DNA from 4 places in the Pseudoalteromonas sp. PA2MD11 genome. Region 3 is predicted to be linked to each of the others. Evidence: predicted binding sites of a transcription regulator. Region 3 holds the regulator's gene; each other region holds the start of a gene.
The links. Region 3 encodes sigma-54, which starts transcription at its own class of promoters, with help from an activator protein. Its sites were predicted from a motif close to GTTGGCACGNNNNTNGNNT; they were not measured.

Region 1 (7,361 bases), on a different contig from region 3:
GAAACTATGACAAATACAGTAACCAGTTTATTACCAGCGCTGCGACGTTTTGCATTTTCGCTTACCGGCAATCAAGCAGATGCCGATGATATTGTACAAATGACCATCGAGAAACTTTTACAAAAAGGCATGCCCGATGATATTGAACCACTAAAATGGGCTTTCAAGATCTGTCGCAATGTTTGGATCGACGAATACCGCTCGCAAAAAGTGCGCTTAAAGGCAGTTCAAAATACTGAACTTCAAGAACCCGTCTGTGACGATGAACAAGAGAGTTTCGCTACCCAAGAGACTTTGCAACGAGTAAATAACGCTTTAACAAGTTTGCCAGATGAACAGCGCGCTATAGTATCTCTCGTGGCAGTGCAAGGTATGGCTTACAAAGATGTTGCGCACACCCTCGAGATACCTGTTGGCACCGTGATGAGTAAATTGTCACGAGCCAGAGCTGCACTTTATCAATTAATTAAGCCTGATTTCACTAAGGAAAACGCATGAAGATTGATGACCAAACACTCAGTGCTTTTTTAGACAATGAATTACCAGCAAACGAAATGGACGCAATACGTAATGCAATTGCTGAAGATGAGCAACTCGCTTTACGCCTAGCTGAACTATCTGAAGTTGACATGCTCGTTAAACAACACGCAGCACAGATTGATGCAATCCCCTTGTCTGATGAACTTGCACAAACAATCGAGCAACATAATAAAGAGAATGTCGTTTCGCTATCTAGATGGCAGCAAATTAAACTAGCTGGTCGCAAACAAATGGCCGTTGCAGCAAGTATTGCGGTGCTTTTTACAGTCGCTATTGCTAGCTTTGTTCAACAACAAGGTTTGGAACAACCCATTGCCAACGCATTAGATCAACAACTGAGTGGCGACAACACGGTAATAGATACAAACAGAAGCCTAACTGCACAGCTTAGCTTTGTTAATACTAATGGCGATTTTTGCCGCCAATACACGCTGTATTCTAAAACTACCCAGCAAACACATATTGCTTGTAAACAACAAGGAATTTGGCAGCTTCATGCATCAAGCGAGCAACGCGCAATGTCAAGCCAAAGCTATCGCTTAGCAAGTAAAACACCTGCGCTTGATAGTTACATCGACGAGCACATTCAAGGCCAGCCGTTAGACCGTAACGCCGAACAACAAGCACTGACTAGCCATTGGCAATAAGCGAGACAATCATGAAACACGTATTATTAGCTTATTTTGCCATTGTATTAATTGGCTGCACCAGCAGCCAACATTCGAATGATAAAAACATTCCTGGCCTAACAACTAAGCAGCTTGCGGATAATCAATATATCCTTCAATACGAGACTCGTCACGGTTCAAAGCGCTCAGCGCTTGAGCAAAGTATGCTGCAAGCCGCCAACATTACGATAGACACCGGTTATGACTGGTTTCTCGTTGCCGAGCAGGCAGTTGATGTTGAACGCGCCAAGCCCACTAACAAACCACGTTTTGAGCAAAGAGCACACTGCGGTTTATTAACCTGCACAAGTCAAACTTCGCCAGCACTGCATGAGTCAACGTTATTAGAGCGCACAATAGTCGTACAATTAACAATCATTTTAGGAAAAGGCATAAAACCAAGTGAGAAAGCGCATGATGCTTATACGCTAATTGAACAAGCTAATAATTCATAAAATTAATATTTAAAGGTAAAAATTATCCTCATTACATCTTTTTACCTACGGCTGAACTGCATAAGTAATTACACCGTTAATCACTAATACTTTGATCTCACTTAAGTGAAATTAACTAGATAAGCGCTAAACTTACCACAACTTGATTAATTGTAAGGATGTAGCCATGACACACCTAGTTAGTGATTTAATGACGCCAGACCCATTTGCTATTAGCGCGCAAAATACCCTGCATGATGCTCATAATCTAATGAAAGAGAAAAATGTTCGTCATATCCCCGTGATCAATGAGCACGGTGGTTTGGTTGGCATGTTAACGCAAAAAATCATGATTGCTCAGGTAATGAATATCATGGCGAATTACAGCGCCAGCGCCCTCGAACGCAAGGAAAAGCAAACTAAAGTGGTTGATATTATGGCTACCGATTTTACCAGCATCTCGCCAGAGCAACCGCTTCACGAAGTTGCTAAGTTTTTTGTTGAAAACCGTCATGGCTGCATGCCTGTGGTTGATAAAGATAACAACCTAGTGGGCATTCTAACTTCATCTGATTTTGTTCGTTTAGCAGCTGCATTGCTTTCTTAAGTCGTAACTTTGTATCTGCACACTGAATTTTTTACAGAAGGTGTGCAGAGTTTTCATACTTCTTCTTAGCTAGTATCCCCCCTCTCAAGACTTAAATAAAATTAACCCTTTAAATTCAGAATCTTATAATTTAAAAATTATTAGGCACAACGCTTGCTTCTGTGTAATTACACATGCTTTTTAGATTAAAAGCGAAAGGAAATTTACAAATAATCTCGGAGGAGTAATGAGTAATTCATCATCAAAAATCGCAGAATTTACAGCACCGGGTGTTAAAGACCAAGCTGCAGCGGACACGATTGCTATTCTAGACCAACGCATGGTCGCTTTAATCGATTTACACCTCACTTTAAAACACATTCATTGGAATGTTGTTGGTCCTAATTTTATTGGTGTACACGAAATGTTAGACCCACAAGTAAGCGCAGTGCAAGAGATGACTGACACGATTGCAGAGCGTATTGCAACCATGGGCGGCGTACCTGTTGGCACACCTCAATCAATTGTAGAACGCCGTACTTGGCAAGATTATTCAATTGGTAAAGGCTTAGTTACTGACCACCTAACAGCGCTTGATAAAGTGTATAACGGTGTTAATAAAGACCACCGTGCAGCTATCGATAAGCTTGGTGAGCTAGACCCAGTTTCTGAAGATATGATCACCGGCCAACTGGCTGATTTAGAACAATTCCAATGGTTTGTTCGTGCGCATATTGAATCGTCTACCGGCGAATTGAAAGGTTAAACCCCCTAGGTCTATCCGAAGACCCCTTGCCCAGCATTTGCTGGGCTTTTTAATGCTTTGTTACAGCCAACCTTTATGTTTAAAGAACAAGTAAGGTGCAAAGCCAGACAGCAACATAATGCCAATTGCAAACGGGTAACCCCATGCCCATTGCAGTTCAGGCATACTGTTAAAATTCATCCCATAGATACTGGCGACAACGGTCGGAGGTAAAAACACCACTGAGGCGATAGAGAAGGTTTTGATAATTTGGTTTTGTTCGATGTTAATAAAACCCTGAGTCGAGTCCATTAAGAAATTCACCTTATCAAACAAAAATGTACAGTGAGACATAAGGGTATCAATATCGAGTACAATTTCACGTAGTGATTCGCGGTCTTCTGTCGGCGCTCCTAGGTGGCGCAGTAAAAACGAAATATTCCGGCGCGTATCCATCAAACATAAACGCACCTTACCGTTATTATCTTCAAGGCGAGAAATTCGGCTAACGGCTTCTTCTAAGTCAGAGTCATCCTCTTCAAGTACATAGGCACTAAGTTTTTCTAACTGATGATGCATGTCTTCAAGCATATCAGCGTGGTTTTCGACTTTTTGGTCAAATAAAGTCACCAAAAGTTGCTTTGGATTATCACACGCCACTTGCCCTTTCCGAGCACGTAGTCGTAATAGACGAAAATCAGCTAGTTCATCATCGCGGATTGTCAGCAAACAGTTGTCTTGTAACAAACAAGCTACGGTTACCGTGTTAAAGCGCCCTTCGTTTGGTGACATGAAAAGCGCATGCACATGCAAGCCTTCATGGTCGATAAAACAACGGGAAGAGGCCTCGATTTCTTCAACATCATCAGCGCCGGGTAAGGTGATATTAAGGGTGCTTGCCAGCGCTTGTCGTTCTTCTTCAGTCGGATTTATAGTATCAATCCAATGGGCATTCTTAATAGCGGTTGCAAGAGGCATATCAGCAGCTGGCTCTGTTTCTGTTATCACACCTTGGTCTATAGAAAAAAATCGTAACATGCGCCCTACTTAAAAAATAAAATTATTTAAAGAATTTAGGTGTTTCAAAGACAAACAATATATCAGTGTTTTTATGGAGCAAGCCATTAAAATAGCTTGGCAAATGCAAGCTGGTTTCGCCCAGATAATTTAGCGCTATACAGTGCATTATCAGCTCTTTTCATTAAAGATATTAAGTTTTCTTCATGAGAACGGTCCCAATCAGCTACCCCTAAACTAACTGTAATCTTTAGCGGTTGCTCAGCGTAATTAATTGTCATCTTTGCGACAGATTTACGGAGCAATTCTAGCTTCTGTTTTGCCTCTACCACTCGCGTGTTTACCAAAATTAGAGCAAACTCTTCACCCCCTAAACGACCTAGTAAATCCTCTTGCCTTAAAGTTTTCTTGACTAGGTTTGCAAAACTTACCAATACCTCATCTCCAGCAGCATGACCGTATGTATCATTAATTTTTTTGAAGTGATCTAAGTCTAAATAAGCAAATACAACTGGTTGATTATTACTTTGACACATTTGCAATAGTTCATTCCCTTGAGCTAGAAACTCTCGACGAGATAGCAATCCTGTTAAATGATCATACATTGCTAGTTTTCGATGTGTTTCCTCTAATTTTTGAACTTTAATCATCAAACCACAAATAGACCATGAAACGATTGGCGCAGTAACTGCAGGAGCAATTGTCGCTATAATAAAAATGATAGGCATCATTTCTGTCCCTGTAGCAAGAAGAATCAAGAAAGTAATCTGTAAAGAAATTGCAATACTAATTACAGTAATAAAAAGCATCCTAAGCCAACGGCTTTTTTCTCTTTCTCGATAATCCATTAAAGTTCGTTCTGTTTCATAAAAACGCCTCATGCAAGCCTCCCGCCCTCAAAGTAATTGATGATCGAGTATAATCTAAATTTCATCCAACAAGACTAGCACAAAGAGTTGAACTACGAAGTTACACCCCTAAATACATATTGATTGTGATAACTATTTTCATTTGCATTTAATTAATTATAATAGGGCTACTATCATTCAAGTGAGTGCAAATATGAAATACTTAAGCGTTATGTTATTACTGCTTTCAAGCTCAGTCTTCGCTGAGCAACGAATAGTGAGTGCCGGAGGAACATTAACAGAAATTATATTCGCGTTAGGTCAGCAGCAAGAGCTAGTAGGTGTTGATCAATCGAGTATGTATCCAAAAGCGGCCACAGAGTTACCTCAGGTTGGGTATTACCGCGATCTTGCTGCGGAAGGTGTACTTTCTTTACGCCCAACGGCACTTTTTGCACTTGAAGGAACTGGCAGACCTGAAGTATTGAAACAAATCAGTTCGACTGGTGTAACGTTAAAAACCTACCCTAAGCCAGACTCTATCAGTGAGCTAAATAGCTTAATTACTAATTTAGGTAATGAATTAGGTGCGCAAGAGCAAGCACGTGCTTTAAATCAAAAAATCCAAAATAGCTTACCTGAAAAATCTTCGCTTACTGGTAAAAAAGCACTTTTTCTATTATCGGCCAATGATAGAGGCTTAGTTGCTGCCGGTACTGATACCGTGCCGCAAATGTTGTTTGAATATACTGGAATTAAAAACTTAGCGCAGGCTCACTCAGGCTTTAAACCATTAAATAGAGAGATCCTTGCCGTAGAGCAACCCGATTTTATTATTGCACCTGCTCATGTCGTTTACTCATTAGGTGGTAAAGATGCATTTTGTAAGCTGCCCGCTTTATCTTTATTAAAAGCAGCACAAAACTGTAAGTTACTGGTTATGGATAGTTTATTATCATTGGGGTTAACACCAAGAATAGCGATTGCCATTGAGCAAATTAGTGAATATCACAATAAGCTATGAACGGTTCAATTACTTTACCAATAGTGCTAAGAACAAGGCTTTTTCCTAATAAATGGATAGTCCTTTGCGTTCTGAGTATTGCCGCCTTATCTTTACTAAGCATTGGTTTTGGCCCCGCAGGCTGGGACTGGCGTTTAGCTATTGCTTGGCTTGCACCAGAGCACTTTACACAGTTTGACCCGTTACAAATTAATGTTGTTACGCAAATTCGTTTACCACGTTTTATGTTAGCAGTAATGATTGGTTTAGTGCTGGCTCAAACTGGTACGGCGACTCAAGCCCTGTGCCGTAATCCACTTGCCGACCCATCTATTATTGGTATTAGTTCAGGCGCTGCAGTTATTGCCGTGGCATTTATCGCACTGGGTGCGAAATTTGATTTTCAAGCCGATAAATATTTACCTTATGCCGCATTTTTAGGTGCATTGTCTGTCACGCTTTTTGTTTACCTTATCGCTAAACAGGCCGGTCAAGTTAATGTGACGACCTTGATTTTGGTCGGTGTAGCAGTAAACGCTCTTGCCTTTGCATTAATAGGGTTATTAAGTTTTTATGCTGATGACAGTGCGCTGAGGTTAATAAACTATTGGACTATGGGCTCACTTGGCGGTGCTACGTGGGCTAATTTAAATCAAGCATTACCACTGTTACTTATCAGTGCAATTGGCCTGTGGTATTTAAAAGAACCTATGAATTGTTTACTGCTAGGTGAATCACAAGCTCAGTATTTAGGAATAAACACGCAGACTCTTAAATTTCAAATCATTATTTTAGTTGCATTAGGTGTGGGAGCAAGTGTCGCAATGACAGGCTTAATCGGGTTTGTTGGTTTGGTTGTTCCGCATATTGCAAGGCTTATGGTGGGTCCCCATTTACGGGTTATGATGCCTTTGTGTATGTTGCTTGGCATTATCGTTTTATTACTCTCTGATTGGCTCGCACGCACATTAGTCATGCCAGCAGAACTTCCTATTGGGATTATCACCGCCCTACTTGGTGCGCCTTTGTTTATCTACCTTATTTTAAAAAGTAAGCAAGGAGGCGCAATTGCTTAGTTTTAATAACTTAAGTGTTAATTACGGCGAAAAAGCCATCTTGCAAGATTTAACTGGTGAGATTAAAGCAGGTCAATGTGTGGGCTTAATTGGTGAAAATGGAGCTGGAAAATCCACCTTGCTCCACACTCTAGCCGGAAGTCATCCTTATCAAGGTGAAATACTGCTCCACAACCTCCCCTTAGCAAAATTTAGCCAAGCTAAACTGGCCCATCAACGTGCCGTTGTTATGCAGTCTCAGCAGCTAGGTTTTGCATTCACAGTGCAAGAGCTTGTCGCAATGGGGCGCTACCCTTACAAAGAAACAACGCAGCACTGTGCTAAAAAAGTAGCTCAATACATTGATTTTATGGAGCTGGGTCACTTGAGAGATCGTCGTGCCACGGCTTTATCGGGCGGCGAGTTACAACGAGTGAGTATGGCGCGTTGTTTAGCGCAACTCGA
Region 2 (7,361 bases), on a different contig from region 3:
AGGCAATCGATTTGGAACTTTAATGCTACAAATCTGCTTCAAAGAAGAACATGACTAACCATTGATTTTATTGGTAGCCCCTACAGGAATCGAACCTGTAACTGCCCCTTAGGAGGGGGCCGTTATATCCATTTAACTAAGAGGCCACTCAAAAGCTGAGGTAAAGCTACAGAAAATTATAACGGTCTAAGGCTTTGGTAATCAAGAAATTAATCCAACCGGCTTTAGAGCAAGCCGATCGGTAAAATAATGAGGCTAGTTAACGCGAGCAGTTGCTGATTTGATTGACTCATTCTTCAGCACAAAATATGGGATCACTTTTTGTGCGCTAGCAATAACCAGCTTTGAGTTTAAATTAATTACTCGCGCATTCACTTCAACACCATTAGGGCGATATATCAACGTGCCAGTAAGTACATGGCTGGCGATGCGACGCTCGGCTAACTCTTCTATATCACGCGACATCACAAAATCACCACGCGAGGTCACACTAATGATATCCATCGCTTTAAAATCAACAACGCCAAAGCCGAATTTTTGCAGCTGGTGCATCATTGTTTCAGAGAGTTGATTACCAAGTTGAGAGCTGTTTTTTAGGCTCGCATCTAAATCAACAAAGCTAGTAATGGCTATTCCTAACTCGCTTTCTTGTTGCATGGTATCCACTAATTCAAGGGCCATTTGCTCGACATAATTAACAACGGTTTTATGATGTTGATAAGGCACAAATAAACTATGGTTAGCGTTATCCTGCTGCATATCTTTTTGCTCAAGCGCTTGCAGCATAGCAACATAATCGACTTGAGTACTTGCTGATGCAGTTGCATGTTGGGCTGTATTTTGCGGCTCTGCTGATTGCTCTGGCAGCAATTGGCAGCCAGAAAGCGCGAGCGTTAACGATGCTAAGACAAAACCTTTCATAGCTTACTCACTTGCTTGTTTAAGTGTAATACCATCACTACGGTTGGTGCTATCAAGGGCATCAACCACTGATTGTGGTATAAAACCTTGCGCTGACCCTACAACTGCTTTGCTTGCTAAACCAACAATGCGGGCATTAACGAGCACACCACTTTGATGATTAACCAAAGTACCTGCCAATACATAATTGAAGTTTTGATCTTGGCTTAGCTCTAAATAATCACGACTGAAAACATAGTCACCACTTGGTGTGACACGCATGTAATCAGTGGTTTTAAAATCAATGACAGGTACACCAAATGCGTGAAGCTCATGAATGAAACTTTCGGCAATTTGATTACCTAGCAAATTCGTTGAGTTGTAATCTGCATCAAGGTATACAAAGCTTGAAACAGCAACCGGCGTGTTATCGCTAACATATTGCAAGTTTTCAACTAAGTCCTGCATGATGCCACGCACATAGTGATTAATATTTTTGCGCGTTGGTGCAGCGGTAAAGGTGCTGTTATTCATCACCGCCTGATTGGTTTGAAACACACTGTCGTTACTATGCGGCGCGGCAACTTCTCTTTGCGCAGCTAATTGAGGCTCATTATCTTGCTGAGTTGTATCACCAGTTAACATTGACGAGCAACCAAAGCCAAAAGGCAAACATAAAGTTAAAATTAAACGTTTCATTAAATGAGTTCCTCTTAATATTCGCTTCGATACAACTGGCCATCACGTTGCTGAACTTTTTCAGCGCCCCACATTACATTGATAGGGATCTCGGTGCTTGCTGCTGAGACTATTCGCAGATCTTTGGTATTTACCAATCGGGCGTTAACTATATAGGCATGTTGTTGCCGCGTCAGTGTGCCGGTAATAACAAAGTCAATATTCTGACGTTGACGTAAGGTATTTACATCACGACTAAGTACACTATCGGCCGATTGCTGCAAATTTAAAGTATTTTCTAATCGATACTCTATGGTATGAAAACCAAGCTGAGTAAATTGCGTTAATAAACTTTCTTGAATTTGCTGACTCAAGCCACTGCCCTGATCTTCTGCCAAATCAGTGCCTAAGCCATCAGCCATATAAAAACTGGTCACAGCAATACGTGCATTGCCTTTGTAAGGGCCTTGAATACGGCTCAGCTGACTACTTAGATCAGCAACGTATTGATGCACCGTATAAGGTGCCATCGGCGATTTTGGGGTTTCTCTAGGGGGCGCTTTTTGTGGCTCTTCAGTTAAGCTACAACCCACCAACACTAAAAAAACTGAATAAAATAACAGGCGCATAATTGCCATCCTCACTAAACTTAGTAAGTTCAAAGCAATAATTATGCCTAAGTATTATTGTTGATGGGATTATTATGAAAAGCCGAAGCGTGGTAACAAGAACACGTCACTTCTAAAATACCAATAAGCTAGCGTTGCATTCAGACAATGATTTAATTGTGTAGGCTGATGTAGCTAATTTTTTGAGGAGGCGAATGGTTTATCAGAAGGGTCAATTCCCTTCTGTTGTTAAATAAGCGGTTATAGCATCTGCCCAAGAAACGGTGCCGTCACACAGGTTTGCCCCATTCTTTTGGCTATCTCACAAAAAGCTGTCGCCTGAGTATAATTTGCAAATGGACCTGCTCGTAATCCATACAAGGTTACCCCTTTTTGCTCACGAGTTTTAAAGCGAAAATCTAGGTCATTTAAAACAGCAGGATAATCACGTTTAAGGTTCAAGACCTGATGTCTGACCTTTTTCGGCGTTAAATATAAACCTAATTGCACACCTGCTTCTGCTGCTTTGTTTGCAGCAATAATCGTTTCTAATGAGTCGATTGATGATGATTGCTGAGATTGTATTTGCTCACTTTGGTGATAGATCACATCATTTTGCGGCTCAAATGCCGATGGTTGTGCAGTTAAATCACTATTAGCCGAAAGTACCTCGATTAACAACGCAAGGTCTTTTTCCATTGCAGCAAGACGTTCAATGCTAGGCTGTTGATTTTGCCACTCGGCAGCAAATTGCTGTACCTGCTGTTCAGTATAAACAGGCTGGCTTTGTTCTTGGCTCATCATACATGCTGTTAAAGCAGTTAAGCAGATGGTTAACAATAAATATTTAGAGAAAATAGAAAAATGCATGGTGACGTCAATTCTAAAAAACAGACTTAAATCTTAGCAATAAAAATGCCACCTTTAGAGTGAATATTTGACGCTAAAAATAAATTCGATTATCTGTGTATTTACTAACCCAACAATCAATACCTTGTCGCTTAATAGCCGCGCAGTCAGCTTTCGCATTTTTTAAATACTTATAGCCTCCAAACTTTAAGCGGTAGAAAGTTCTATCATGCACGTCTGCAACTTCAACATTCAAAATTGGTTTACCTTGAAAAATACTAGGCGCTTGTTTTGCCATTTTATGAAAGGTGACTTCTATTGCGGTCTCAGAGCTAACTGATGCTAACTGTAACGCAAAAGTATAATTAGGTTTTGTAGGTGCTAATATAGCAGCAGTGGCTAGGGTATTTTTTTGTGTAGCCGTTGATTGAAGCTCAGAACTAGTTTTTACATTAATTTGAAAAATAGGATCGATTAAGCGAAATGCAAAACTTTGCATAGAATTAACGGTAGAGCTTAGCAGCAGCTCATTACTGCAACCAGAAACAGTTAATAACACCATTAGGTATATACTGCAGCGAAAAGGCTTGAAGTAATCTTTCATAATCAGGATTCTTAAACGTACCGTTAAAAAATTGCTTCTTACTTTGAAGAAGACTATCTGTTAGTACTTACCTGTACATCAAAAGCTAAAAGATAATTTAAGATATTGAAAATAAACACTAACATTATGTTTTTATTATAATTTCAGTTTAGTGCTTTAATTCGCTGCAAATCATGTTGTTAGTAAAAAGTAGCTTTATAACATAAACAATTTGCAGCAAAATTATTAATGCTTTTCATTACTCAGTTAACTAACTGAATTAGAGCAATTAATCACCATACTCATCTTAACAACCCTATAAGACAAAGGTATATCAGAAAAGTCCCTAATTTGTTAATAATCAACAATTGTCAGCTGCTTGTAAATAACAAAAAAGTGCCATATAGGCACTTTTTTAACATAATTTATTACTAAGTAAATAGAATTGGTTATTTAACCAACGACTTTATGAAGTCGCTCAATTCATCTTTGAATTCCTCACGTCGTAAAGCAAATTCAACGATGGCTTTTAAATAACCAATTTTGCTACCACAGTCATGGCTTTTACCTTTCATAGAGTATGCATCAACCGTTTCTTTTTCCATTAGCATGGCTATGGCATCTGTTAATTGAATTTCATCACCTGCCCCAGCTGGAGTTTTTGCAAGTAATGGCCAAATATTTTTGCTCAGTACATAGCGACCCACAACAGCAAGATTTGATGGAGCTTGATCAATAGGAGGCTTTTCAACCATATTCAAAATTGCGGCGCTTTCACCTTGATTGATTGTTACATCACCTAAGTCTACTACACCGAACTTGTCTACTTCGTTTTGCGGCACAGGCTCAACCATAATTTGGCTCTCACCGGTGGTTTCAAAACGCTGGATCATTTCAGCTAAGTTATCTTTTTTAAGATCGCTCGCAACATCATCGATGATCACATCCGGTAAGATAACAACAAACGGTTCATTACCTATAATAGGCGCCGCACAATTTATCGCATGACCAAGGCCTTTCGCTTCACCTTGACGAACGTGGATAATAGTCACATCTTTCGGGCAGATTGACTGTACTTCAGCAAGTAACTGACGTTTCACACGCTTTTCAAGTGTGGCTTCTAACTCAAAACTGGTATCAAAGTGGTTTTCAATTGAGTTTTTACTTGAATGCGTTACTAAAACAATTTCTTTAATTCCTGCTGATATTGCTTCATTTACAACGTACTGAATCAACGGGCGATCAACAATAGGAAGCATTTCTTTAGGGATTGCTTTTGTTGCAGGTAACATACGCGTGCCAAGACCAGCAACTGGGATCACTGCTTTCATTGATTTCTCCTTAAATTTTATTGTTCTTAAACTGAAAACGGATACTTAATTGCATCGTGACACTGATAACCTACTACTTCAAAATCATCTTTTGTAACCCAGCTTTCAATGTCTTCTAATGATTTAATATTTGGGTTTATTTTTAATTCTGGCGACGCGAAAGGCTCACGCTTAAGTTGTACATCACGCATCAACTCAAGTTGGTTTTCATAAATATGCGCATTCGCTATTTTATGATACGCCTTACCCGGTTTGTGTCCGGTTATTTGTGCAACTAAAGCAAGTAACACAAAACATTGAATTTGATTAAAGTTCAGACCCAGCGGCACATCACAGCTACGTTGGTATGATGTTAAGTATAGAGTATCGCCTAACAGAGAAAAGGTATGTGTGTGCATACAAGGGCGCAAACAACCTAGCTCAAATTCACCTGGATTATAAAAAGTGACGATTTCACCGCGATCATCAATTCCTTTCGATAAGTTATCGATAACTTTTTTAAGCTGATCAAGGTGGCTACCATCAGGGCGTTGCCAACTGCGGCCTTGAACACCATACACACGGCCCATATCATCCTCACCACGACGATGCGGATTTTCAAGCCACGCTTTGTTCTCGTTCGCGTTGGCATTCCAAGTCATACAGCCGATATCACGAAACTGTGCAGCGCTGTCGTAACCACGTAAATAACCCAGTAACTCCGCTATCGCCGCTTTGTAAAAGCTCTTTCGCGTGGTGATGAGCGGAAACTTGTTATTTGCCACATCATATTCAAGATCGGCATTAATTACTGTTAAACATTTGGTTCCTGTGCGTTTGTTCTCAACCCACACACCTTCGTCAACAATACGCTGACATAAATCTAAATACTGTTTCATTGATTTGCTCTTGTTATGCTTTGCTTGCCACGCTTTGCTGCGGCTTTTTATAGGCCCATATTAACAAACCAAGGCCACCAATTACCATCGGCAATGACAGTATTTGACCCATAGAGATAACGCCTGCAAATAAACCTAAATGAGCATCTGGTTCACGGAAGTATTCAACAATAAACCTAAACGTACCATAGCCAAGTAAGAACACCCCAGCAACACTTCCCGCTGGACGAGGCTTTTTGATAAACCATTGTAAGATTAAGAACAGTACTAGGCCTTCTAAAAAGGCTTCGTATAATTGGGATGGATGACGTGGCTCTGGGCCACCTGTAGGAAAAACAAATGCCCAAGGTACATCTGTCACTCGGCCCCATAGTTCGCCATTAATAAAGTTACCAATACGTCCGGCTAATAAACCAAGCGGCACAAGTGGCACTACAAAGTCACCTACCTCAAACAATGATTTTTTACGGGTCCAAGCAAAGATTGCAATAGCTGTAATGACACCCAGGGTGCCACCATGGAACGACATACCACCTTGGTCAATTCTGAATAAATACAGTGGGTTTTCGATAAAGTAGCTGAACTGATAAAACAATACATAACCAATACGGCCACCGAGTATAACCCCGAGCATGCCGTAAAATAATAAGTCACTGACTTGTTCTTTTGTCCAACCTGAGTTTGGTTTTGCTGCTTGGCGATTAGCAAGCCACATCGCCAAAGCAAAACCAATTAAATACATTAAACCGTACCAACGTACGCTGAGCGGGCCTACCGAAAAAATAACCGGATCGATATCTGGAAATTGAAGAGCCATAAAAATTAAAACCTTTAACTAAACACCATTTTAAGCGCAATTATGACAAGTAATAGCGCGAATACTTTTTTTATTGTTGCCACAGGCAAGTAATGCGTGGCTTTGGCACCTATAGGCGCAATGAGCGACGAGGTAACCACAATCCCGACTAACGCAGGTAAATACACAAATCCGGCAAATCCATCACTGAAAGATGTTAATTGCCAGCCGGCAGATACGTAACCCACCGAGCCAAACAGCGCAATGACAATACCACAAGCAGCAGCACAACCAATGGCCTTTTTAATATCAACGGAAAAATAATGCAGTAGCGGCACAATAAGCGCCCCACCACCAATACCAATTAGTCCTGAAAGTGCCCCCATTATGGCACATAAAAAGCCAAGAATAGGCCCTGATGGAAGCGGCTTTTCACTGGCGGCTTTTTTACGTGTCGATAACACCATTCTAAGTGCGATAAACACCACGCTACCGGCAAAAACAAAGCGCAGCAGCTGCTCAGGAATAAAGCTTGCTGCAAAGCCACTGATCAATGCGCCTAGGCCAACGCCAGTCATAACCCAAGGAGCAATTTCCCATGGCACGTTAGCATTACGATGATGAGCAAGGGCTGAAGACGTCGAGGTAAAAATAATGGATGCTAACGAGGTTGCTATCGCGATAACTAATACATGGCTTGGGTCGGCAACATTAAACGACACTAATAGCGCACTAAGT
Region 3 (7,361 bases):
GCGTATTTTGCACCAAGAAACAAACCCAGGTTGTGCACGTGCGTTATTTCAACGCCATGGCGACCGCTCTATTTGGGTTAACCCGCCTGCATTTCCGCTTGAAACTGAAGAAATGGATGGCGTATTTGGTTTGCCTTATCAGCGTATTCCGCACCCAAGCTACGGCGATGAAAAAATCCCAGCTTATGAAATGATTAAAACCTCGGTGAACATCATGCGTGGTTGCTTTGGTGGTTGTTCTTTCTGTTCGATTACAGAGCACGAAGGACGTATTATTCAAAGCCGTTCTGAGCAATCAATTATTGATGAAATTGAGCAAATTCGTGACAGAGTACCGGGCTTCACTGGGGTTATTTCTGACTTAGGCGGACCGACCGCGAATATGTATAAGTTGCGCTGTAAGAGTAAAAAAGCAGAGAGTACGTGCCGACGTTTATCATGTGTTTATCCTGATATCTGTAAGCACATGGACACGGATCACACCCCAACGATTGAGCTTTATAAAAAAGCTCGAGATGTAAAAGGTGTGAAGAAAATCTTGATCGCGTCTGGCGTACGTTATGACTTAGCCGTAGAAGACCCTCGCTACGTAAAAGAGTTGGTTACCCATCACGTAGGCGGGTACTTAAAAATTGCGCCTGAGCACACTGAAGATGGTCCATTATCTAAGATGATGAAGCCGGGCATGGGTGCTTACGATAAGTTTAAAGAGCTATTTGATAAATACTCAAAAGAAGCGGGTAAAAAGCAGTATTTGATCCCGTATTTTATTTCTGCTCACCCAGGAACGAAAGACGAAGACATGGTGAATATGGCGCTATGGTTGAAGGCTCATGACTTTAAGCTTGATCAAGTACAAAACTTTTATCCATCGCCGATGGCCAATGCAACCACAATTTATCACACTGAGATGAACTCTCTGCGCAATATTAAGAACAATACTGAGCAAGTGCCTGTTCCAAAAGGCGCACGCCAGCGTCGCTTACACAAAGCGATTTTACGATACCACGATCCTGCTGGTTGGCCGATGATCCGTGAAGCACTAAGAAAAATGGGCAAAGCGAATTTAATTGGTAAAGGGCCGAATTGTTTGGTACCTGAAGAAGGTCGAAACGAGAAAACTGCTAAAGGTAAGGGCGGTAAAGGCCGTGCAGCACTGACTCGTCATACCGGTTTTAGCCAGTTTAAAAAGGCCAATACTAAACCTAGAGTAGGTAAAAATAAGCAGCGTGCAAAGTAAAAGATATAAATACGGCTCTTAAAGGGCCGTTTTTAGTTATACCAATTCGCTTAATTAAGTATTATTGTGAATTGGTATCAGATTAATAGCCAGGTTGCGGTGCCTAAAAAGGCAAAGATACCGACAATGTCCGTCACTGTTGTCAGTACCACACTGCCGGCGAGGGCAGGGTCAATTTTCATTTTCTTAAGAATTAATGGAATGCTTGCACCTGCAATACCTGCGGCAACAAGGTTCATAAACATTGCAAAGGCCAGCACTGCGCCGAGCTTAAAGTCCCATTGCCATAGGGCAACCACTCCAGCAATTAATATCGACCAAATAATACCATTCAGTGCGCCAATCGCCAGCTCTTTGAGTAATAAGAAGCGTTGGTTGGTTTGGTTGATATGGCCAACCGCTATACCACGAATAACCAGGGTTAAGGTTTGGCTACCTGCAACGCCACCCATTGAAGGTACGATACCATTGAGTACCGCTAAAATAGGTAAGATTGCTAAGGTGTTTTCGAAAAAGCTTGCCACAATTGCTGCTAGCAATGCGGTTAATAAGTTAACCCCAAGCCAAATAGAGCGACGCTGCGAACTTTTTAGCACTGGCGCAAAGGTATCTTCTTCGTCGTCAAGACCAGCGAGGCTTAGCATGCTGTGCTCTGCATCTTCACGGATTACGTCAACGATATCATCGATGGTAATACGGCCAAGCAAGTGAGCGTTATCATCTACAACAGGAGCTGAAATCCAGTTGTGACGCTCAAATAGCTGCGCCACATCGCTTTCATCCATAGAGATTAGGATTGACTCACAGTCTTCATCCATTAAATCACGAACAACTTTATCAGAAGGACTTGTCAGTAGCGTGGTTAACGAAAGCGCCCCTAAAAAGCAGTTATGTTTATCAACTACATATAAATCATCGGTACCCTCTGGTAACTCACCTCGTAAGCGTAAATAGCGTAAAACTACATCTAGGGTAACATCTGGACGAATGGTTACCGTATCGCTGTTCATCAGGGCTCCGGCTGAGCGCTCTTGATAAGAAAGCGCTTGAGTTGCCCTTTCTCTATCTTGCGAGTCCATCGCGCTAACAACGTCTTGATATACGGTATCAGGAAGACTACGTAAAACCTCACCTAAGTCATCGTCGTCCATATCTTCTGTAGCAGCAGCAATGTGCTCAGGCTCCATCTGGGCAATAATGCCAAGACGTACATCTTCAGAGAGTTCCTCTAGAACATCACCACGGACATCTGGGTCAACCAGCTGCCAAAGCATACGACGAATTTTATGGGGAGAAGACTCAAGTAAAAGGGCTGTATCACAAGGTGCCGTTTTGGCTAACATGCCGCGCACTTGAACAAATTGACCACTATTGAGTGACTTGGTCACTTGTTTGAGTTGTTGTAGTGGGTAATCTTGTTCAAAGGCTTCTGGCATTGGCGTCCTTACAACTGAAAAAAGTTTAAATAGGCTATGCAAATACAGCATAGTTGCTTTGTAGTGTATTTGCAGAGATATCGTCGCACTGCGATAAATTTATTAAGAGTTTTGTAATTTAGAAAAGCGAGCGATATAAAAGTAGGATATTTAAAGGGAATTTTAAATATCCGAAGTAAGTTTACCGTAAACCTTGAAGTCTTAGCAAATGCTATTCTTGCTCGTGAAAGCGTTGCGCAATTAATTCGCCGATTGCCGTTAATGCAGCGTCAGCGTCAGGACCTTCGCATACAACACGAACCTCTTTTCCTTGACTACTTTCAAGGAGCATTAACGCTAACACGCTGTCGCCTTCAGCTTCTTTCTCATCTTGAAAAAGTGTAATTTTGGCATCAAATTGCAGTGCTAGTTGCGCTAAAACAGTCGCAGCGCGAGCATGTAAGCCAAGTTTGTTTTGAATTAAAAAGGTATCTTCAGCGTGCATTGTTGGTGCCTAGTTAGATATCTTGTTCGCGGTGGCGAATTTTTACATTAGCATGAGTTTTAGAAAAGCTTTCACCAATTGTTTGCGCTAAGTAAACAGAACGGTGTTGGCCTCCTGTACAACCAATTGCAATGGTTAGGTAACTGCGGTTGTTGCGCTCTAGATGTGGCAACCAAGTCTGTACAAAGGTTTGAATCTGCCAAGTGAACTTTTGCACTATGCTGTGGCTAGCTAAATAATCCCTGACAGGCTGATCGAGGCCGGTTAGTGGCTTTAAATCAGGCTCCCAGTGTGGGTTCGGTAAAAAGCGTGCATCAAAAACGTAGTCAGCTTCTTTTGGAATGCCATGCTTAAAACCAAACGACATAAACGTAATAATCAGTTTTTTATCTTTCTTACCTAAAATCTTTTCACGAATTGATTCTGCTAACTGATGAACACTCAAATCAGTGGTATCAATCATAAAGTCAGCGCGGGTGATCAGCACATCAAGCAGGATTTTTTCTTGTTTAATGGCAAGATCAAGCGGTAAAGAATCAATCGATAATGGATGCAAACGGCGAGTTTCAGAAAAACGCTTGATTAGGGTTTGATCATCACTATCTAGGTAGAATAGTGTTGGGTTAGCAAAACCTGGCAGGTACTCAAGAATATCATTAAACTCTTGCTGCTCTTTCGGTAAGTTACGTACGTCGATACTGACGGCAATTTTGTCATAATTATCAGAAACACTTCGCACGAGCGAAGGCAGTAGGTTGACAGGAATATTATCAACACAGTAGTAGCCTAAGTCTTCAAGAACTCGTAAAGCGACCGATTTGCCCGAGCCTGAGCGACCGCTGATAATTATTAATTCCATTTATGCCTCTGATGCAATTACTTGAAATAGTTGCTGATCGCTTGTAGCACTTCGCAACTGTTTACAAAAATCTTTATCTTTAAGTCTATCAGCAATTGTTGACAAGGTCTTCAAGTGCAACTGGCAATCGCCATCTGGTACGATGAGTGCCACAAAAATATCAACGGGACGATTGTCTATCGCATCAAAATTGATGGGAGATTCACTGACAATAATAAATGCATGAGGTTCATCAGCACCACTCATTCGACCGTGGGGAATAGCTATTCCTCGGCCGATACCTGTACTACCTAACTTTTCCCTGTTCAGAAAAGCATCTAGGATATCTTGTTGAGATAAATGAGGAAACTGCTGGTGAGCTAACTCGCTAATATACTCAAGAATTCTTTTTTTGCTATTAAAAAGGACCGCAGCTTTGCTGCAGTCCTGATTAGTAAGTGAACTAAGTTTCATAATTTAATGTCGAGCTAATTTCTCTTTATGCTTAATGACTTGGCGATCAAGTTTATCGATCAATGAGTCAATTGCTGCGTACATATCTTGATGTTCTGTAGAAGCGAACAACTCGCCTCCGTTTACATGTAAAGTTGCTTCTGCTTTTTGGCTTAATTTTTCTACATCTAAAATGACATGAACATTATTAATATGATCAAAATGCCTTTCTAGTTTTGCGAACTTAGTGTTTACATAGTCTCTTAATGAATCAGTGATTTCTACATGACGACCAGTTAAATTTAGTTGCATAAGCATTTTTCCTTCTATGTAAAACGTCTAAATCAGACTCTTACGCTGATTAGACGGAGGTATTGCTAGAGACTCACGATATTTTGCAATTGTACGTCTAGCTACTTTAATTCCTTGCTCAGCCAATATATCTGCAATTTTGCTATCACTCAATGGTTTAGCTGAGTTTTCTGCAGCGACTAACTTCTTGATTAAAGCGCGTATTGCTGTAGAAGAACACTCACCACCATTTTCGGTGCTGACATGGCTTGAGAAGAAATATTTCAACTCAAAAATACCCCGTGGGGTATGCATATATTTTTGCGTTGTTACCCGTGAAATCGTCGATTCATGCATTTCGACCATTTCAGCAACATCATTTAGCACCATCGGCTTCATTGCCTCAGGGCCATGCTCAAAGAAAGCTTGTTGTTGTTGAACGATACAGTTGGTCACTTTTAAAAGCGTATCGTTACGGCTTTCTAAGCTCTTAATAAACCACTTTGCTTCTTGTAAGTGAGAGCGAATAAATTGGCTGTCGCTACTTGATTTAACAGAGCGAGACATCGCCGCATATTGGCTGTTCACTCTAATCTTTGGCATACAATCTGGGTTTAACTCGACTACCCAGCGGCCTTTCACTTTTTTCACTGATACATCAGGTATAACGTACTCAGATTCTTCGCGTACTATGCTATCCGCAGGCTTAGGATTTAAGCTGTGAATGAGCGTCATCACTTCTTTAAGCTCGTTTTCTTTAAGCTTAGTCTTTTTCATTAAAGTGCGATAGTCGCGACTTGCTAATAATTCGATATGCTCAGATAAAACCATTTTAGTTTCAGCTAAATATGGCGTATTGGCATCGAATTGACGAAGTTGTATACACAGGCACTCTTGTAAACTTCGCGCGCCGATACCAACTGGATCGAATAACTGTATTCTTTTTAAGACAGCTTCAACTTCATCTAGTTCGATTTCTTCTTCATCATTATTTTGATTAAAGCTTTCGACAATATCTTCGCAGCTAACCGTTAAAATACCTGAGTCATCGATAGCTTCAACGATGGCAACGGCAATCGCTTCATCGGTAGGACTAAATGGTGTGAGCTGTAGTTGCCACATTAAATATTCTTGCAGTGTTTCTGTTGAAGCACCTTGGTAAATAGACTCGTCTTCAGGCATTGGCCCAGACGATGTTGATGGGGCGGCACTCATGTACTCATCCCACGTAATATCCATAGCTAAGTCATCGCTAACCGTATCCTTACTCAGAGCATCACTACTTTCTTGCTCGAATTCGCTAGGTGCTTCGTCGGCAGACGCGCTGACTTGTACATCGTCAGACTCCGCTTTTTGCTCATTCTTACCGATGCTTTCTTCGTTGTAATCCGCTTCTTCCACTTCAAGCAGAGGATTACTATCAAGCGCTTCTTGAATTTCTTGCTGGAGATCCAATGTACTGAGCTGCAACAAGCGAATGGCTTGTTGCAGTTGTGGAGTCATTGTAAGTTGCTGGCCCATGCGCAGCTGTAATGATTGCCTCATGTATCCCTAACAATCCTTTTTAAGTTATCGGTAACGGTGAAGACACTGTTATCGATTTATTGTCGTTGTATAAGTCTAGCAGATGCTCTAGTCGGTGGCGTAATGGTTACAGCCTAAATTGCTCGCCTAGATAAACATCACGTACAGTTTGGTCAGCTAATACGTGCTCAGGTGTCCCTGATGCAATTAGCTCCCCATGAGAAACAATGTAGGCTTTTTCACAAACATCAAGGGTTTCTCGAACATTATGGTCAGTAATAAGTACACCAATACCACGATTTTTTAGGTGCTCAATAATTTTCTTTATATCTAACACCGAAATAGGATCAACACCAGCAAAAGGCTCATCTAAAAGGATAAATTTAGGATTAGCGGCTAATGCACGTGCAATTTCAACGCGGCGTCGTTCACCACCTGACAGTGCCATACCTTGGCTATCGCGAATATGTTGAATGCTAAATTCATCTAATAAGTTGTTAAGCGTCTCTTCGCGCGTTGTTTTGTTAAGATCTTTGCGGGTCTCTAATATGGCCATCAAGTTTTGGTAAACTGTTAATTTTCGAAAAATAGACGACTCTTGTGGTAGATAACCAATACCTAAGCGCGCACGGCTGTGCATTGGCAAAAGCGTGATATCGTTATCATCAATGCTTATTTTTCCTTTGTCGCTTGGTACGAGGCCTACAATCATATAGAAGGTCGTTGTTTTACCTGCACCATTTGGCCCTAACAAGCCAACAATACTGCCCGCTTCAACTTCAAGACCGACATTTTTAACCACTTGGCGGCCTTTGTAGCTTTTAGCTAAAAGCTCTGCTTTTAATGTGCTCATGGTTGGCCTTTATCGTCTTTTTTATTTTCTACAGGCACTAAAATAGTGTGTACACGATCTGTTGAGTTTTCGTCTTTTTCTGCGCTGATCAGCTGTTGAGCCATATCGTAGGTAATGCTTTTTGCCGTTACTTTTTGACCCGCTTGAGTGACTTCAGCTTCGCCATTGAGTGTTAAGAAGCGTTTCGCAACATCATAACGAACTTCTTCGGCGCTGGCGCTCATCACGGTGCCATCAGCTTG
Region 4 (7,361 bases), on a different contig from region 3:
AAGGCGCTCAGCTAAACCAGAAATAACTTCGTCAGAAGTGGCGGCATCTAAAATGGCAAATTTTAAACTTGAACTACCACAGTTCAGTACTAAAACATGTTGTGGTGAGCAAAGGGGCGTCGACATAGCTAGGTCCTAAAAGTACGATATCAGTCAGTGTATATTAAGGCTTGATAATTAGAATTCTTTGCCAGTATAGTAAATAAGTATTTTGTTGCTACACTTAACAAAGCTAGGCTGTAATTATACTAAAGTCTGGTTGACTTAAGCCGATAACATTTTATCTCATTTAGACTTTAAACGTTAGTCTCCTAACCATTAATTTGGTATTAAAACTAGGACAGGTTTTGCAGGGATTGTATCCGGGAGTGTGTTACACTCGGTTGTGAAACAAGTTGAAAACCCTAGGAGTGATGATGCAAAAAGGTGTCATGTCACAAGTGCAAACAGGTCGTCAGTACGCTAAAAAATGGCCGATGCGACAAGAGCTCGCTCCATTGTTTGCCGAATTTAGAGTGATCAAGGCCACTGATCTGGCAATTACAGTGATGCCAATATTGGCAATGCTGACCGTATTTATGCAAGTGAATTACTTAGGTAGTGATTATTTTCCACAAGCTATCACTATCGCGCTTTTCTTTTTATCACTACCGCTGCAAGGTTTGTTGTGGCTAGGCCGCCGTGCAGAAACGCGTTTAGAGCCAGCAATGCTAAGTTGGTACACCGAGCTGCACAGTAAAATGAAGGCGCATGGTTATCAGTCACAGTTAACGACTGAAAAACCACGCTATACTGATTTAGCTCAATTATTAAAAGATATGTTCGAAAAAATGGATAAAGCCTTCACTAAAGAACACTTCTAATCGCGAACAAACTGGCTCACATAAAACGATAACGTTACTTTTTGTGGGCCTTGCTGCTCAATCTGCTGCCAATGCTCCGGGCGGAATTTCCATGCAAAAGGCGTCATCATAATTAAATGTTTAATCTCTTCGACAGACAACAGCACCTGCTGTTCTAACAAGTTTATCGACTCTTTGCTGAAGCCTGCTGGTGGTTCTATCTCTGTATGCGGTTTTACATCAGCATAAATAAACGCTTTTAACTCTTTAAGGTGCCAAGGGCCAGGACTTGCAACAATTAAACTAGCTTGCGGCTTGGCAAGGCGGGCAAGTTCTTGTGCAAATAAAGGGGCAAACACACTAACAAGCACATCAGCCTGCGCATCTGCAAAAGGGGCTTGGCTAATCGACGCGACACTAAAATGCGCATTTTCGTAACGCTTAGCGGCGTATTTGACCGCGGGCTTAGATATATCAACACCATATACATCGGCACTCGACTGTGCAGCTATAGCTTGAGTATAAAAACCTTCACCACAGCCTAAATCAATCACTGAACTTGGTTCGAGAGATGCCACTAACTCAGCTAAAGACTGCTGTAAAAACAAATAGTGTCCGGCACTTAAAAAAGCGCGGCGAGCCTGCACCATTTCAAGGTTATCGCCCGGTTGTTTCGACTTTTTATTTTGCACGGGAAGTAAATTGACATAACCCTCTTTGGCGATATCAAAACTGTGGTTATTGTCACAACGGTAAGTTTTGTCGTTTAGAGTAAGTTCAAGTTTGCAAAGCGGGCAGTGATAGTGAAGACTCATGAGTCTAAATAGTCCTTATCATAAAAGGTTTTAACCCAATGAGGGCGATAGGTGATCATCAAGGTAATGGCCATGCCATTGAGCATTGCTTCAGGAAACCAAATTATGGTACACAGAATCAGATAATTTTCTGAAATCTCAATAAAACTGTAATCACCAAGCAAGTAATAAAACACACCGCTGGTAAGTATTTTAATACAGGCGATAACAGCAGCGGTTAAAAACGCGCATAAAAAGATATAAATAAAAAAGTGTCTAGGCAGGTAGCTATAGCAAACTACAAAACACAAATAGCTCAATGTAATAGGTAAAAAAGCAGTAAACAATAAATGCACTGGCAGTATTGATACTGGCAACTGAGCGACTAATACCAAGAGTAAACTTGCAAGAAGGCTTGCAAAAATAGCCAGCCGCCAACCTAAAATTAGGGTCACTGCAGTAACCCCTAAAATATGCAATTCGAGGCCTGGCAATATCCCCGCTTTAATGCGCCACAGTACCGCAAGTACTAAAGCACATGTGAGCACACCCACTTGTCTTATCGGTGTTGCCAGCAAATGTGACAGGCTTTGTTTATCAAAGCTGAGCCAAATTATTATAGCCACACAGCTCCACAATGGGAGCTGCCATTGCAGTGTGTCTATCATGCGTTAAATGTTGACCAAATTGGCGCATGATCAGATGGTTTTTCGATACCGCGCAACTCGTAATCAATACCAGACTCAACACAACGCTCAGCAAGAGCAGGGGTTGCTAAGATCACATCAATACGTAGACCGCGGTTGTCATCAAAACCTTTTGAGCGGTAATCAAACCACGAATATTGCTCTGTTTCTTCTGGGTAAAGTTCGCGGAAGGTATCTTTAAAGCCCCAGTTTAATAACGTGCTTAACCATTCACGCTCTTCAGGTTGGAACGAACACTTACCTGTTTTTAACCAGCGCTTACGGTTTGGTTCACCAATACCAATGTCGAGATCGGTCGGTGAAATATTAATGTCGCCCATCACAATAACATCTTGCTCTGGCGTGTGGTTATCTTCTAAGTGAGTCATTAAATCTTTATAGAACTGACGCTTATAAGGGAATTTAGTTTCGTGGGCAATATTATCGCCTTGTGGGAAGTAGCCATTCATCACCGTTAGGTCACGACCATTTTCTTGTGTCACGGTAACACTGATCATACGACGTTGTGATTCGTCGGTATCGGTTGCAAAGCCTTTAACAACTGATTTTGGCTCTTGTTTACATAACATTGCCACGCCGTAATGTGCTTTTTGACCGTGAAAATAAACGTGATAACCCATTTTTTGTACGTCTTCGAGAGGGAAGGCCTCATCATGTACTTTGATTTCTTGTAAGCCAATAATATCTGGTTGATGTTTATCAATTACGGCTTGCAATTGGTGTAAACGAGCGCGCAGGCCGTTAATGTTAAATGAGATTACCTTCATGGTGCACCTATTATTTTTGTTTCAGTGTTTAGCGCAATTCTATCATCAAACTAGGGCTTATTCATGAGCTAATTACGAAAATCAAATTGGGTAAATGTTGATCAATTGCTGCTTAATTTAAAAACATTGTTAACTCACTATTAATTATTAAATTAAATAAATAATTCAGTTGATCTGCTTATTTTTGTTTATATAATGCGCGAAAACCATCCGTTCATATTATGTACTATTTAAAGGTAAACCATGAAAAAACAATTAGTGATGCTTTCTCTTGCATGTATCTCATTTGGCTCATTAGCAAGCAACCCGCACTACTTTTCAGCTGATAACAGTCTTGAATCGAAGTTATGTAGCTTAAGTGCAAACGAAGGGTTTACCGCTGCACGTAAAGAAGCAGCAAAGCATGGCATTTCAATGTCACGTTTTTCAAAAAGCATTTTATGTAACGGTACTGACATCCGTGAAATTGCAAAAAAAGCACAATCACAAGAAGTAGCAAAAGCAGCGATTGAAGTGTTTGCTAAAAATGAGCAAAAAGAAACTCAACTTTGCATCACTGCACTTAAAAAAGGTTTAACACCTGTGCGTGAAAAAATTGGTAACTTAGACACGTTAAAATGTAATGGCGAAGCAGTAACAGACTTCGTTAAGCGTTACCAAAACGCAGCTATCTAATAGCGACAGTATAGTTATTTGTAAAAAGCGCTCTTCGGAGCGCTTTTTTTATGAAAAAATTACAGTAACCTATGAAAAGCTTGCTAAATCATAGGCTTAACAGTAACTTAACTAGATTGTAAGTGCTTGATTTTAGTCAATAAGGCATTTTGGCATTCAACTTGAAATAGTCTAACTGAATCTAATCGACTACAAGGAAATGTCTTATGAAAAAGTTAACTTTAGCATCTACAATTTTAGCAGCACTAAGTCTTTCAGCATGTTCTGCAAGTAACTCTTTAGCAAAAATCGACAGCGATTTTGGCAGTCTAGATAATGACAATGACGGCTATATCTCTAAGGTAGAAGCTGACGATGATGCAATTTGGGAGCATTTTTCAAACATTGATACCAATATGGATGAGCAAATCAGCCGTACTGAATTTAATGCCTACATGCAATTAAATACAGGCAAGGTGGCAGCTGATAGTGAGGTATCTGAATCAGCATTTAAAGCTGAAATCGCTAAATTTGACCCAATCGAAAATGACTTTAAATCGTTAGATAACGACAAAAATGGTTATGTTTCAATTGAAGAAGCCGATGACGACGATATCGCAAATCACTTTGGCTATATGGATAGCAACAAAGATAAGCGTATAAGCCGCACTGAGTTTGTTAATTACATTAGCAAATATGGCAGCGACGTTGCCGAAGATGATGCCCTTGAAATGGTTAAAAATAGCTAATTTCAATATTCATTCGTAAATATCCCCCAAAGCCAGTGTTTTACACTGGCTTTTTTACAATAATTTTTCCAACCTTGGCCGACTTCTGTCATAATAGAGCGTTAGTGATTTAAAATGACCTTTAGTAGCGATGGCCACAAAACGTATCAGTGATGAACAGTTAGTCGAAATCATAGAAGCCGCGATTTTTGTTGCTGGAAAACCTGTGTCTAAACGTCATTTAAAAGAGACAGTATTAGCTGATTTAAGCGTATCTATGCCGCGCATTAATAATGCAATTGAACAAATTCAAACGCATTATCAAACCCGAGGCATTAAGCTTGTTGCAGTAGGCAGCGGTTACAGGTTTCAAGCCTGCGCTAGTTTAGCGCCTTGGCTGGCAAACTTATGGCAAGAGCGCGCACCTAAATACTCACGAGCACTACTAGAAACGTTATCCTTGATTGCCTATAGACAACCTATTACCCGTGGTGAAATTGAACAAGTACGGGGGGTTGCTGTTGGCTCAGGAATAATTAAAACCTTATTAGAAAGAGAGTGGGTTAGGGTTGTTGGCCATAAGGAGGTGCCTGGACGCCCAGCGTTGTATGCCACAACATCCGCTTTCTTAGATTATTTTTCATTAGCTGGTTTAGATGAATTACCGCCGTTACCTGAACTTCAGGAGAGTAAAATCAACCAGTTATTGAGCGATCCTTCTGTGAGAGAACTATCTGAATGAGTAATGTAGAAACTGAAAAGTTACAAAAAGTATTAGCCCGTGCTGGCGTGGGTTCACGTCGTGAAATGGAAAAATACATCGATGCCAACCGCGTGAGCGTGAATGGTAAAGTGGCCCGTTTAGGCGACCGCGTAGAAGCAACCGATGTAATTCGCGTTGACGGTCACGTGGTGAAAATCGAAGACAAAGCCGACCGAATTTGTCGTGTGCTTATGTATAACAAACCTGAAGGCGAGTTATGTACGCGTAAAGACCCAGAAGGTCGTCGTACGGTATTTGACCGTTTACCACGTGTTGATGGCGAACGCTGGATTGCAGTGGGCCGACTAGATATCAATACCGCAGGTTTAATGCTGTTTACTAACGATGGTGAGCTTGCTAACCGTTTAATGCACCCAAGCTACGAAGTAGAGCGTGAATACTCAGCTCGTGTTTTTGGTGAAGTGACTAATGAAACGCTACGAACTTTAACAAAAGGTGTTGAGCTTGAAGATGGCCCTGCAAAATTTTTAAACATCAAACCTATGGGTGGTGAAGGTATCAACCGTTGGTTCAATGTAACTTTAACAGAAGGTCGTAACCGCGAAGTACGTCGTTTATGGCAATCACAAGATGTTGAAGTATCGCGTCTTATCCGTATTCGTTACGGTAAGTTAGAGCTTGATAAGCGTTTGCCACAAGGTGGTTGGGCTGAACTTGATTTAGACACGGTTAACTATTTACGTAAAACAGTACAACTAGGCCGCGAAACGCAAACTAAGCTGTCGGTTATTCCTGAAAAGCGTAAAGACAAGCGTGCTAAAATTAACCAAATCCGTAAGGCGGTTAAAAAGCACAATCAACGCGCTAAACAAACTAAGCGTCGTTAAAAACTATTTTCAAGCTTGTTTGCAAGTAGCACTTCTCTTGCAAACAGGCATAAAAAAAGCAGCGATTTCGCTGCTTTTTTTGTTTCACAATGCTAATTAAGCATTTTCAACTGCTGTACGTGGGTCAACATATTCCATGTTGAAAGCTTCAGCTACTTCTTTATAAGTAACTTGGCCTTTGATCACGTTTAAGCCTTTTAAGAAGTTAGCATCGTCAAGAAGCGCTTTCTTATAACCTTTGTTAGCAAGGTTGATGATGAATGGTAATGTTGCGTTGTTAAGTGCGAACGTAGAAGTACGTGGAACAGCACCTGGCATGTTTGCAACACAGTAGTGAACAACGTCATCAACGATGTAAGTAGGATCAGCGTGAGTTGTCGCTTTAGAAGTTGCGATACAACCACCTTGGTCGATTGCAACGTCAACGATTGCAGAACCAGGCTTCATTGCTTTGATGTGCTCAGCTGTTACTAGTTTAGGCGCTGCTGCACCTGGGATTAGTACGCCACCGATCACAAGGTCAGCTTCTAGTACGTGTTTTTCTAGTGCGTCAGCAGTAGAGTAGATAGCTTTAACTTTATTACCGAACTGTGCGTCTAATGCACGTAGTACGTCGATGTTACGGTCAAGAACAACAACATCAGCACCTAGGCCAACAGCCATTTGCGCTGCGCTACGACCAACCATGCCGCCGCCGATAACAACAACTTTAGCTGGCTCAACACCTGGTACACCACCAAGTAACATACCACGGCCGTGGTTTGATTTTTCAAGCGCTTGTGCACCAGCTTGGATAGACATACGACCAGCGACTTCACTCATAGGAGCTAGAAGAGGTAAACCGCCACGTGAATCAGTTACTGTTTCGTAAGCGATACACACTGCGCCACTTTTAACTAGGTCTTCAGTTTGTGGAAGATCCGGTGCTAAGTGAAGGTAAGTAAATAGAATTTGATCTTCGCGTAACATTGCACGCTCAACAGCTTGTGGCTCTTTTACTTTAACGATCATTTCAGCTTTAGCAAAAACGTCTGCTGCTGTTGGTAAAATTTCAGCACCAGCTGCAACATAATCTTCGTTAGTGAAGCCAATGCCCATACCAGCATCAGTTTCAACAAACACTTGGTGGCCATGGTTTACTAGTTCACGAACACTCGCAGGAACCATACCTACACGGTATTCATGGTTTTTGATTTCTTTAGGTACACCAATAATCATAGTTTTTCGCCTTAATAGAACGGGATAAAATTTTTGACTA

Region 1: a site for sigma-54 is predicted at 2,390-2,408, ahead of dps (DNA starvation/stationary phase protection protein Dps). Genes of this name have one in related genera too.
Region 2: a site for sigma-54 is predicted at 2,240-2,258, ahead of ISP07_RS10955 (FlgO family outer membrane protein). Genes of this name have one in related genera too.
Region 4: a site for sigma-54 is predicted at 3,934-3,952, ahead of ISP07_RS15800 (EF-hand domain-containing protein). Genes of this name have one in related genera too.

What each region holds. Positions count from the first base shown of each region.
Region 1 is NZ_JADKNF010000001.1:574,785-582,145, forward strand. Features, by position in the region: gene ISP07_RS02450 (RNA polymerase sigma factor) at 7-498, shown strand; gene ISP07_RS02455 (anti-sigma factor family protein) at 495-1,187, shown strand; gene ISP07_RS02460 (CC0125/CC1285 family lipoprotein) at 1,199-1,663, shown strand; gene ISP07_RS02465 (HPP family protein) at 1,830-2,249, shown strand; gene dps (DNA starvation/stationary phase protection protein Dps) at 2,476-2,994, shown strand; gene corA (magnesium/cobalt transporter CorA) at 3,055-4,011, opposite strand; gene ISP07_RS02480 (GGDEF domain-containing protein) at 4,098-4,871, opposite strand; gene ISP07_RS02485 (heme/hemin ABC transporter substrate-binding protein) at 5,053-5,862, shown strand; gene ISP07_RS02490 (FecCD family ABC transporter permease) at 5,859-6,917, shown strand; gene ISP07_RS02495 (heme ABC transporter ATP-binding protein) at 6,910-7,361, shown strand, end outside.
Region 2 is NZ_JADKNF010000008.1:131,920-139,280, reverse strand. Features, by position in the region: tRNA gene ISP07_RS10970 (tRNA-Arg) at 72-146, opposite strand; gene ISP07_RS10965 (FlgO family outer membrane protein) at 256-921, opposite strand; gene ISP07_RS10960 (FlgO family outer membrane protein) at 925-1,599, opposite strand; gene ISP07_RS10955 (FlgO family outer membrane protein) at 1,614-2,207, opposite strand; gene ISP07_RS10950 (SPOR domain-containing protein) at 2,448-3,056, opposite strand; gene ISP07_RS10945 (SPOR domain-containing protein) at 3,130-3,639, opposite strand; gene galU (UTP--glucose-1-phosphate uridylyltransferase GalU) at 4,068-4,949, opposite strand; gene ISP07_RS10935 (thymidylate synthase) at 4,976-5,827, opposite strand; gene lgt (prolipoprotein diacylglyceryl transferase) at 5,841-6,644, opposite strand; gene ISP07_RS10925 (sulfite exporter TauE/SafE family protein) at 6,659-7,361, opposite strand, start outside.
Region 3 is NZ_JADKNF010000012.1:48,914-56,274, forward strand. Features, by position in the region: gene ISP07_RS13595 (YgiQ family radical SAM protein) at 1-1,240, shown strand, start outside; gene mgtE (magnesium transporter) at 1,318-2,676, opposite strand; gene ISP07_RS13605 (HPr family phosphocarrier protein) at 2,888-3,160, opposite strand; gene rapZ (RNase adapter RapZ) at 3,174-4,019, opposite strand; gene ptsN (PTS IIA-like nitrogen regulatory protein PtsN) at 4,020-4,472, opposite strand; gene hpf (ribosome hibernation promoting factor) at 4,476-4,763, opposite strand; gene ISP07_RS13625 (RNA polymerase factor sigma-54) at 4,791-6,287, opposite strand; gene lptB (LPS export ABC transporter ATP-binding protein) at 6,394-7,119, opposite strand; gene lptA (lipopolysaccharide transport periplasmic protein LptA) at 7,116-7,361, opposite strand, start outside.
Region 4 is NZ_JADKNF010000015.1:87,425-94,785, forward strand. Features, by position in the region: gene ISP07_RS15770 (acetate kinase) at 1-126, opposite strand, end outside; gene yfbV (terminus macrodomain insulation protein YfbV) at 417-863, shown strand; gene ISP07_RS15780 (putative RNA methyltransferase) at 860-1,657, opposite strand; gene ISP07_RS15785 (energy-coupling factor ABC transporter permease) at 1,654-2,304, opposite strand; gene xthA (exodeoxyribonuclease III) at 2,301-3,110, opposite strand; gene ISP07_RS15795 (exonuclease III) at 3,354-3,785, shown strand; gene ISP07_RS15800 (EF-hand domain-containing protein) at 3,992-4,513, shown strand; gene scpB (SMC-Scp complex subunit ScpB) at 4,644-5,234, shown strand; gene rluB (23S rRNA pseudouridine(2605) synthase RluB) at 5,231-6,103, shown strand; gene ald (alanine dehydrogenase) at 6,200-7,321, opposite strand.